3 regions of the Citrobacter sp. KH_055_1 genome follow, and region 2 is predicted to be linked to each of the others. Evidence: predicted binding sites of a transcription regulator. Region 2 holds the regulator's gene; each other region holds the start of a gene.
The links. The regulator CRP, encoded in region 2, controls carbon source genes, mostly activating them, when cyclic AMP is high. The targets are predictions, from matches to a motif close to ATGTGANNNNNNTCACAT.
Positions count from the first base shown of each region.

Region 1 (3,283 bases), 2.0 Mb from region 2:
CAGTTCGCGATTGTACGCTTTGCAGGAACCTTCAACCATTTTGATGCCGCCAAACGGAATGATCGCACGTTTCAGTGGAGCTTCAGTCTGCAGACCAACGATTTTCTCAAGCTGCTTGTTGATGTAGCCAGCATCGTGAGAAGTGATGGTAGAAGCAACGGAGGTGTCAAAGTCAACAGGCGCGTGAGTACGGTTTTCCTGTTTAACGCCTTCCATCACGCTGTCCCACAGCTTGGTGGTCGCGTCAGTTGCGCCAGCCAGGAAGGACTCGTCACCCTCATACGGAGTGTAGTTTTTCTGAATGAAGTCACGGACGTTTACTTCATTCTGCCAATCACCTTTGGTAAAACCTTCCCAGGCTGTGGCTAACTTTTCATTAAGCTCGGACATGTAACACCTACCTTCTTAAGTGGATTTTTTATTTACTACGTGTAATGGGCATCAACAAATTAGTGATGATCGTTACCACGTAGGTAAATGACCCAGTATGTCAACCCGACTAACAAACCGCCGCCGATAATGTTACCGATCGTAACCGGAATCAGGTTATCGGTGATGAAATTCATCACGGTCAGGTGTGAAAAATTCTCCGGAGAAGAACCGACAGCGGTCCAGAATTCCGGTGTGGCGAAATCGCGTATTACGATACCCATAGGGATCATAAACATGTTTGCGATACTGTGCTCAAAACCGCTGGCAACAAACATTGCGACCGGCAATACCATGATAAACGCTTTGTCCATCAGGCTACGGCCTGAGTAGCTCATCCATACGGCCAGGCACACCATCAGGTTTGCCAGAATACCGAGGCTGACGGCTTCAACAAAGGTGTGATGCACTTTGTGATCGGCGGTTTGCAGGACATTTAGCCCCCATGCGCCGTTAGCGGTCATATATTCGCCGGAAAGCCACATCAGTAGCACAAAGAGCAAGCAACCTACCAGGTTGCCAACATAAACGTTGAGCCAGTTTTTTGCCAGTTGGCCCCAGGTAATACGTCCACTGGCCTTAGCGACAACAATCAGTACGGTTGAAGTAAAGAGGTCAGCGCCGCAGACAACACAAAGAATCAGTCCCAGGGAAAAGCAGATACCACCGATCAACTTGGCCATACCGAAAGGCATTGTTCCAGTACCGGTCGTGGCGGTGATATAGAAAACAAAGGCAATTGAAATGAACACACCGGCAGTAATTGCCAGATAGAACGTCTTAAGCGGATGTTTCGTTGCTTTATAGACGCCTGCTTCTTCGGCAACTTTGGCCATAGCAGCAGGAAGTATAAGATCAAAAGGGTTGTCAGCTTTCACACTAACTCTCTCTTTATTAAGTCGGCGACGAGATACTAACAAAGCATTATAGATGAGAATTTGATATAGATCATATCTCGCCTGGCTTATAGGCCCGCAAGACGCATGGTTTTTATGCGATTACGGAGTAACTTTTTGATTATTATAGTAAAAATAAATTTTAAAAATTATAAAGTGAGTTGAATTTTTTCCTTTCGCCTCCCGTTGAGCGGTTAATTAAAATGGAGTAATTGAGATAAAATGCAACACTATCAAGCTATTTTTTTTAATATCAACTACTAATTTTTAACCTTGTTTTTACATTTATTTTTGATTAAGCAAAAATAAAAAAAACGGGGCACAAAATGCGCCCCGTAATATAGCGTAGTCAATTGTTGAAGCCTACTCAGAGCAGGCTAATTGCCATTATTTTGACCAGTATGCTGCTTTTGCACGCTGCAGTTTTTCATAGGCTTTCAGCAGAGACTGATGCGCCGGGAAAGCCTGCAGATCGCTATCGACGGACTGGAGGCCATAAAACGGCGCTTCTCCGCTTAATGCCGCACTCGCCGCTTCAACCGCATCGGCACCGTACATACGGACAAAAGCGTTCAGATACTGCAGCGGCTGGCGATCGTCTTCCTGCGACAACAGCAGCAGCGTTTGCAGGCAACGGTAGTAGTTGGCGCGTTCGGCGCTAAAGACCGATGCGTTAAACTCCATTGTCCATTCGGTCCAAATCAGTGCCTGCTCCAGGTCACCGCCGGCCAATGCCAGCATCACTTTCAGCTCACCAATACGCAGCGTAGACCAGCCGTTGTCTGAACCTGTTGCCAGACCCAGCAGCTCACGTACGCGGGTAAAGTCGTCAAAACCTTCTTCATCCAGTTGTTCGAGCAGGCTGAGATAGTCTTCTTTATCCCACTCGCTGCCCGGCAGAGAAAGAATGGTTTCACGCAGATGTGTGCCCATACCGTTGTTCGCTAACCACAGATCTTCAGCCGGATAGATATCGGACATCCCCGGAACGATGATGCGGCAGGCGTACACGCCCAGATGCTCGTAATCAGCGATATACACTTCTTTATCTTCGGTTTTGAAGATAGCCATCAGGGTGGCGAACTCTTCTTCCGTAGTGCCGGAGAAATTCCAGTCAACGAACGGATAATCGGCATCTTGCTTGAACAAATCCCAGGAGATCAGGCCGCTGGAATCGATGAAGTGGGTTTCGAGGTTGGTATGCTCAGCCACTTCTTCATCATCAAAGGTCGGGGGCATAAAGACATCAAGATCTTTCAGACCGCGGCCCTGCAACAGTTCAGTGACGGTACGCTCCAGTGCCACGCCGAAGTCCGGGTGGGCGCCAAATGACGCAAAGCAGGTCCCGTTAGCCGGGTTAAACAGTACTACACAGATAACCGGGTATTTGCCGCCCAGCGAGCCGTCATAGGCGAAAATTGGGAACCCTTCGGCTTCCAGTTTGGCGATGGACTCGACCACAGCCGGGTAACGCGCCAGCACGTCGGCTGGGATTTCCGGCAGACTGATGCTTTCTGCGATAATGCGGTTCTTCACATAACGTTCAAAGACTTCAGAAAGCCCCTGAACGCGTGCTTCATTTGGGGTGTTACCGGCAGACATTCCGTTGGAAACGTACAGGTTGCCAATGATATTCATCGGAATGTACACGGTTTGGTTATCAGACTGGCGGGTAAACGGCAGACCGCAAACGCCGCGTTCTTCATTGCCTGACTGCAGGTCGATCAGCATGCTGCCGGTCAGTTCATTTTCCGGATCGTAGAACGCGCGCAGACGGGCATCCAACAGACCTTCTGGAACGTCATCCTCTTCGGTTAACGGGAACCATTTTTCGTTCGGATAATGCACGAATGGACCGTTAGCGACAGTTTCACCCAGCCAGAAATCGGCAAAAAAGTAGTTGGTGGACAGACGCTCAAAATATTCGCCCAGCGCGGAAGCCAGCGCCGCTTTTTTCG
Region 1 covers NZ_CM174473.1:3,098,213-3,101,495, reverse strand. The annotation lists gene pflB (formate C-acetyltransferase) at 1-390, opposite strand, end outside; gene focA (formate transporter FocA) at 450-1,307, opposite strand; gene ycaO (30S ribosomal protein S12 methylthiotransferase accessory factor YcaO) at 1,713-3,283, opposite strand, start outside.
Region 1: focA (formate transporter FocA) is a predicted target of CRP. The motif match lies at 1,366-1,383, and genes of this name have one in related genera.

Region 2 (3,283 bases):
CCGGGCGACACATCAGTTACTTCGGCCCCGAAGCCAACGACTTCGGCCTGCTGGAACAAACCTTCAGCGAATACGGCCAGACCGGCAAAGGCCAGTCACGAAAATATCTGCACACCTACGATGAAGCCGTACCGTGGAATCAGGTTCCGGGAACGTTTACCCCGTGGCAGCCGCTGCCTGAACCCACAGACGTCTTATTCTATGAAGGCCTGCACGGTGGCGTGGTGACGCCGCAGCAAAACGTGGCGCGGCATGTTGATCTGCTGGTCGGCGTGGTACCGATCGTCAATCTGGAGTGGATCCAGAAGCTGACCCGCGACACCAGCGAGCGCGGTCACTCCCGCGAGGCGGTAATGGATTCGGTGGTACGTTCAATGGACGACTACATTAATTACATCACCCCGCAGTTTTCCCGTACGCATATTAACTTCCAGCGTGTACCGACCGTCGACACCTCCAATCCTTTTGCCGCCAAAAGCATTCCGTCACTGGATGAAAGCTTTGTAGTGATTCATTTTCGTAATCTGGAAGGCATCGACTTCCCGTGGCTGCTGGCGATGCTGCAGGGCTCATTCATTTCCCATATCAATACATTAGTGGTGCCGGGCGGCAAGATGGGGCTGGCGATGGAATTGATTATGCTGCCGCTGGTCCAGCGACTGATGGAAGGCAAAAAAATCGAGTAAAGCGTGGGAAGTGCCCGATGGCGTTACGCTTATCGGGCCTACAAATCAACATCATCCATCCGGCATCAGGGATTACGCGGCAATCACTTCATAGGAATGGGTAATATTCACCGCTTTTTCCAGCATCAGCGCCACGGAGCAGTATTTTTCCGCGGAGAGATCGACGGCGCGAGACACCGAAGCGTCTTTCAGATCGTTGCCGGTAACGATGAAATGCAGATTAATATGGGTAAACAGACGCGGCGCTTCTTCACGACGCTCGGAAGTGAGCTTCACTTCGCAGTTGGTCACATCCTGACGACCCTTTTGCAGGATCGACACCACATCAATGGCGCTACAGCCACCCGCAGCCATGAGTACCATTTCCATCGGGCTCGGCGCTTTATCACCGGAGTTACCGTCCATCAAGATTTGGTGGCCTGAGGCGGACTCACCGAGGAAGGTTAACCCCTCAACCCACTTTACACGCGCTTGCATATTTCGTAACTCCAATGTTTCAATTTTCCTGACAGATTACGCGTACATAACAATTCTCGCAACGGAAGGCGACCTGAGTCATGCTGAAGCGAGACACCAGGAGACACACGGCGAAAGCTATGCTAAAACAGTCAGGATGCTACAGTAATACATTGACGTACTGCATGTATGCAGAGGACATCACATTACAGGCTGCAGTTCACTTTTTAGCAGCCCCTTTCCCAGGTAGCGGGAAGCATATTTTTGCAACCCCAGAGGCAGCGTCGTGTTCTGACTCTGGAGACAGCTTATAACAGAGGATAACCGCGCATGGTGCTTGGCAAACCGCAAACAGACCCGACTCTCGAATGGTTCTTGTCTCATTGCCATATTCATAAGTACCCATCGAAGAGCACGCTGATTCACCAGGGTGAAAAAGCGGAAACGTTGTATTACATCGTTAAAGGCTCAGTGGCAGTGCTGATCAAAGATGAAGAAGGGAAAGAAATGATCCTCTCTTATCTGAATCAGGGCGATTTCATTGGTGAATTAGGCCTGTTTGAAGAAGGCCAGGAACGTAGCGCCTGGGTACGTGCCAAAACCGCATGTGAAGTTGCTGAAATTTCATACAAAAAATTTCGTCAATTAATCCAGGTTAACCCGGATATTCTGATGCGCCTGTCTTCTCAGATGGCTCGTCGCCTGCAGGTAACGTCCGAAAAAGTAGGCAACCTGGCCTTCCTGGATGTCACCGGTCGTATCGCCCAGACCCTGTTGAACCTGGCGAAACAACCTGACGCGATGACCCACCCGGACGGCATGCAGATCAAAATCACCCGTCAGGAAATTGGCCAGATCGTTGGCTGCTCCCGTGAAACCGTTGGTCGTATCCTGAAAATGCTGGAAGATCAGAACCTGATCTCCGCGCACGGTAAGACCATCGTCGTCTACGGCACGCGTTAACCTCGTCGAAATGGCGCGTTACCTGGTAATGCGCCATTTTTGTTTGCACCGATGTGGCGAAGACTGATTTATCACCCCGAGATCAACTACGCACTACGACAAACGCTGGTGCTGTGTTTACCCGTGGCTGTCGGTCTTATCATCGGTCAGCTTCATCTGGGACTGCTATTCTCCCTCGTCCCCGCCTGCTGCAACATTGCCGGTCTTGATACCCCGCATAAGCGATTTTTTAAACGCTTAGTTATTGGCGCGTCACTGTTTGCCGGATGTAGCCTGATCATGCAGCTATTGCTGGCAGAAAGCATTGCGCTCCCGCTGATCCTTACCGGCCTGACGCTGGTTCTCGGCGTGACCGCCGAGTTAAGCCCGCTGCATGCACGACTGCTGCCCGCCTCACTGATTGCGGCAATTTTCACGCTAAGCCTGGCTGGCAACATGCCGGTCTGGGAACCGCTGCTGATCTATGCGCTGGGAACTTTGTGGTACGGCGCGTTCAACTGGTTCTGGTTCTGGCTGTGGCGTGAGCAGCCGCTGCGCGAATCGCTCAGCCTGTTATATCGCGAACTGGCCGATTACTGTGAAGCGAAATACAGCCTGCTAACCCAGCACGTCGATCCCGAAAAAGCGCTGCCCCCGCTGCTGGTTCGCCAGCAAAAAGCGGTGGATCTGATCACCCAGTGCTATCAGCAAATGCATATGCTGTCGGCGCATCACAACAACGAGTACAAACGCCTGCTACGGGCCTTTCAGGAGGCGCTGGATTTGCAGGAGCATATTTCCGTCAGCCTGCATCAACCAGAAGAGGTGCAGAAGCTGGTCGAACGCAGTCATGCAGAACAGGTGATTCGCTGGAATGCGCGCACCGTCGCCGACCGGTTACGCGTACTGGCAGATGACATTCTGTATCACCGCTTACCAACACGCTTTTCGATGGAAAAACAGATTGGCACGCTGGAGAAAATTGCCAACCAGCACCCGGAAAACCCGGTCGGGCAGTTTTGCTACTGGCACTTTAGCCGCATTGCCCGCGTGCTACGCACCCAGCGTCCGCTGTATGCCCGAGATTTAATGGCCGACAAACAGCGCCGCCTGCCGTTACTCCCGGCCCTGAAAAACTATCTGTCGCTGAAATCTCCCGCGTTGCGTAATGCCGGGCGTATCAGCGTCATGCTGAGCAT
Region 2 covers NZ_CM174473.1:355,383-358,665, reverse strand. The annotation lists gene AC3ITF_RS01700 (phosphoribulokinase) at 1-686, shown strand, start outside; gene AC3ITF_RS01695 (OsmC family protein) at 759-1,163, opposite strand; gene crp (cAMP-activated global transcriptional regulator CRP) at 1,473-2,105, shown strand; gene AC3ITF_RS01685 (YccS/YhfK family putative transporter) at 2,157-3,283, shown strand, end outside.

Region 3 (3,283 bases), 2.3 Mb from region 2:
ATCGATTTTTCCAGTCATCCCGCAGGTGGCGATCCGGTTACGATGCGCGCTATTCAAAAAGCCGTTGCGTTGATCGAACTGAAGTTCACGCCGCAAAGTGAGTCTCACTAAAATAAACCGTTGTTTCAGGTTTTAGAAAGGTTTTTTTGCGCCTCTTGGATACAGAGGCGCTGACAGGGTAGTGCCGAGTATCAGTGATGCTGGTGGTTAACGACGTTTAGCAGATGCTTATCCGTTTGCGCCATACACAGTCCGGCGCGTTTGGCGCTACGAACCTCATCAAGAATCGTTTGCAACAGCACACCATCCTGCTGCTGCTCTTTTTCCAGATCGTGAAGAAAATCAACGGTTGGCACATCGTTCAATGCTTCTGCTTCATTTGTTAAGCGTGACAGTGTGTTGGCTCGCTGTTGATATTCATCCAGCGTTTTTTGAAATAAGTCTTCAAGAGATGTCAACTCATCGCCTGGCACGTCGATGGCTTTGACAATGGGGTTGGCACCCGCGCTTTTCATAAAATTAAACACGCGCATCATTTGCGTGACGTTGCTCTGTGCCTGCGTACGCAGAAACGTTGCTGTGCCAGTCAGACTGTGCTCGTAGCACCATTCACTAAGGTGAAGGTAGAGGTTTGATGCATAAAACTCAAGATTCATTTGGGTGTTGAGTTTGTGAACAATTCCAACTGCAGCCATATCAATATCCTTATTTCCAGAAAGGAAAATGTACGTTACTCACGTCAGTACAACGGGCTGCCGTTGCACTTTACATCTACGTACACGTAATACTGTTAGCAGAATAAATCCGTTCTGCCGGTCCTTTATATGATCACTGAGGCAATTCTATGCCGATCGAAAATAAGCATAGCGCCTGCTCACGCATAAGAAAATCCTTAAATCTTCGTATTTATGTTTTTTTACATATTGTTATAAGAATATTCTTGCTCTTAATATTTTGATGTATAGCGGGAGTGAATGTAACGAACTGATTTTAAAGTTGTTAAAGTTAAATAAAGATAATGAAATGGCGTTTCATATCACAAAATTAAATTTTCCGACAAGGTATCCTCGGTGCGAGTTCTCAATATTTGACGTTTTTTTTGCGCCTGATCAATTTTACTGAATTTCATTAATCAAATGACATTAATAATTCGATATTTATGGTTTGATTGATGTGGATAAATCGAGGAGTTAAGTATGAAAAAGGTCGCGGTGCTGCTGGCACCCGGTTTTGAAGAGGCTGAAGCCATTGTCACCATCGATATTCTTCGCCGTCTGCATATTGATGTTGAGACGCTGGCCTGCGCCGAGTCCCGTGCGGTAGTGAGCTATCACGATATTCCGATGGTCACTGACAGCACCCTGGCTGCCCGCCTGGAGACGATGTATGACGCCGTCGTGTTACCCGGTGGGCCGCAGGGCAGCGTGAATCTTGCCGCCAGCGATGCGGTTGTCCAGTTTATTGCGCGTCATGATGCCGCCGGAAAACTGATTTGTCCGGTGTGCTCGGCCGCCGCCCGGGTTCTGGGAGGCAACGGCCTGCTGAAGGGCCGTCGCTACGTGTGCTCAGGGGATTTGTGGCAAAACGTCACGGAGGGTGAATACATCGACGCGCCGGTAGTCGAAGATGGCAATCTGATCAGCGGCAAAGGCTTAGGTCATATTTTTGATTTTGCTTTTGCCGTTTCTGCTCGTCTGCTGGAAGATGATGCCCCTGTTCGCGACCATGCCGAACATATTTATTACCCCTGGTAATCATTGCGTTCCCGAATGTGTGCATTCGGGAACAAGGATTCACTGACTGACGTTATGGATTAATCTGCTACACCTCATTTTTCCCACCAAAAAAACCGCGTTTTTTTATGTCATTTCCCACTGAATTTATGTACGCAATTACTGTAATTCTGTGGTGTGATGCCGCTCTCTTATGGAGAATCAATTTCCCGCTACAACTACTCTCAGCACTGGCATTGATCTTATCAATAAAAGGTAATGCCTTGTTTTACGTCCGAATTACAAAAAATCGTCTGATTTTACCCTACATAAAAGAACGTTAAAGCTGGAGTTAACCATGCACAAATTCACTAAAGCGCTGGCGGCCATCGGTTTGGCTGCCGTTATGTCACAATCCGCTATCGCTGAATCCATGAAGCTCGGTTTCCTGGTCAAGCAGCCGGAAGAACCCTGGTTCCAGACTGAATGGAAATTTGCGGATAAAGCCGGTAAAGACCTTGGTTTTGAAGTGATTAAGATTGCCGTCCCGGATGGTGAGAAAACCCTGAATGCCATCGACAGCCTTGCGGCAAGTGGCGCAAAAGGCTTTGTTATTTGTACGCCGGATCCCAAGCTCGGGCCTGCGATTATGGCAAAGGCGCGTGGCTATGACATGAAAGTGATCGCTGTCGATGACCAGTTTGCCAACGCCAAAGGTAAGCCGATGGACACCGTGCCGCTGGTGATGATGGCGGCCACTAAAATTGGTGAGCGTCAGGGCGAGGAATTGTACAAAGAAATGCAAAAACGCGGCTGGGATGTGAAATCTTCTGCCGTGATGGCGATAACCGCCAACGAACTTGATACCGCGCGTCGTCGTACGTCCGGTTCAATGGACGCGCTCAAAGCGGCTGGCTTCCCGGAAAAACAGATCTATCAGGTTCCGACCAAATCTAACGATATCCCCGGCGCATTCGACGCCGCGAACTCCATGCTGGTTCAGCATCCTGAAGTTAAACACTGGTTGATTGTCGGCATGAATGACAACACCGTGCTGGGTGGCGTGCGTGCGACCGAAGGGCAGGGCTTTAAAGCACCAAACGTGATTGGTATCGGCATCAACGGCGTCGATGCGATTAGCGAACTGTCTAAAGGTGAAGCGACCGGCTTCTACGGCTCACTGCTGCCAAGCCCGGACGTACACGGCTATAAATCCAGTGAAATGCTTTACAACTGGGTGACCAAAGGGGCTGAGCCGCCGGCATTTACTGAAGTGACAGATGTGGTGCTGATCACCCGCGATAACTTCAAAGAAGAGCTGGCGAAAAAAGGGTTAGGCGGCAAGTAATACGTCATGCCGGATAAGACAAAATGTCTCTTATCCGGCCAACACATTACGCCCTCAGTAGGCCGGATAAGGCAACGCCGCTATCCGGCAACAGATTAGATTCACGGAGACGTTATGCAACAGTCTACCCCGTATCTCTCATTTCGCGGCATTGGCAAAACCTTCCCTGGCGTTAAGGCGCTAACGGATATTAGCTTTGACTGCTATGCCGGTCAGGTGCATG
Region 3 covers NZ_CM174473.1:2,811,182-2,814,464, reverse strand. The annotation lists gene AC3ITF_RS13250 (DUF2766 family protein) at 1-111, shown strand, start outside; gene AC3ITF_RS13245 (non-heme ferritin-like protein) at 192-695, opposite strand; gene AC3ITF_RS13240 (DJ-1/PfpI family protein) at 1,197-1,754, shown strand; gene AC3ITF_RS13235 (arabinose ABC transporter substrate-binding protein) at 2,071-3,060, shown strand; gene araG (L-arabinose ABC transporter ATP-binding protein AraG) at 3,175-3,283, shown strand, end outside.
Region 3: AC3ITF_RS13235 (arabinose ABC transporter substrate-binding protein) is a predicted target of CRP. The motif match lies at 1,909-1,926, and genes of this name have one in related genera.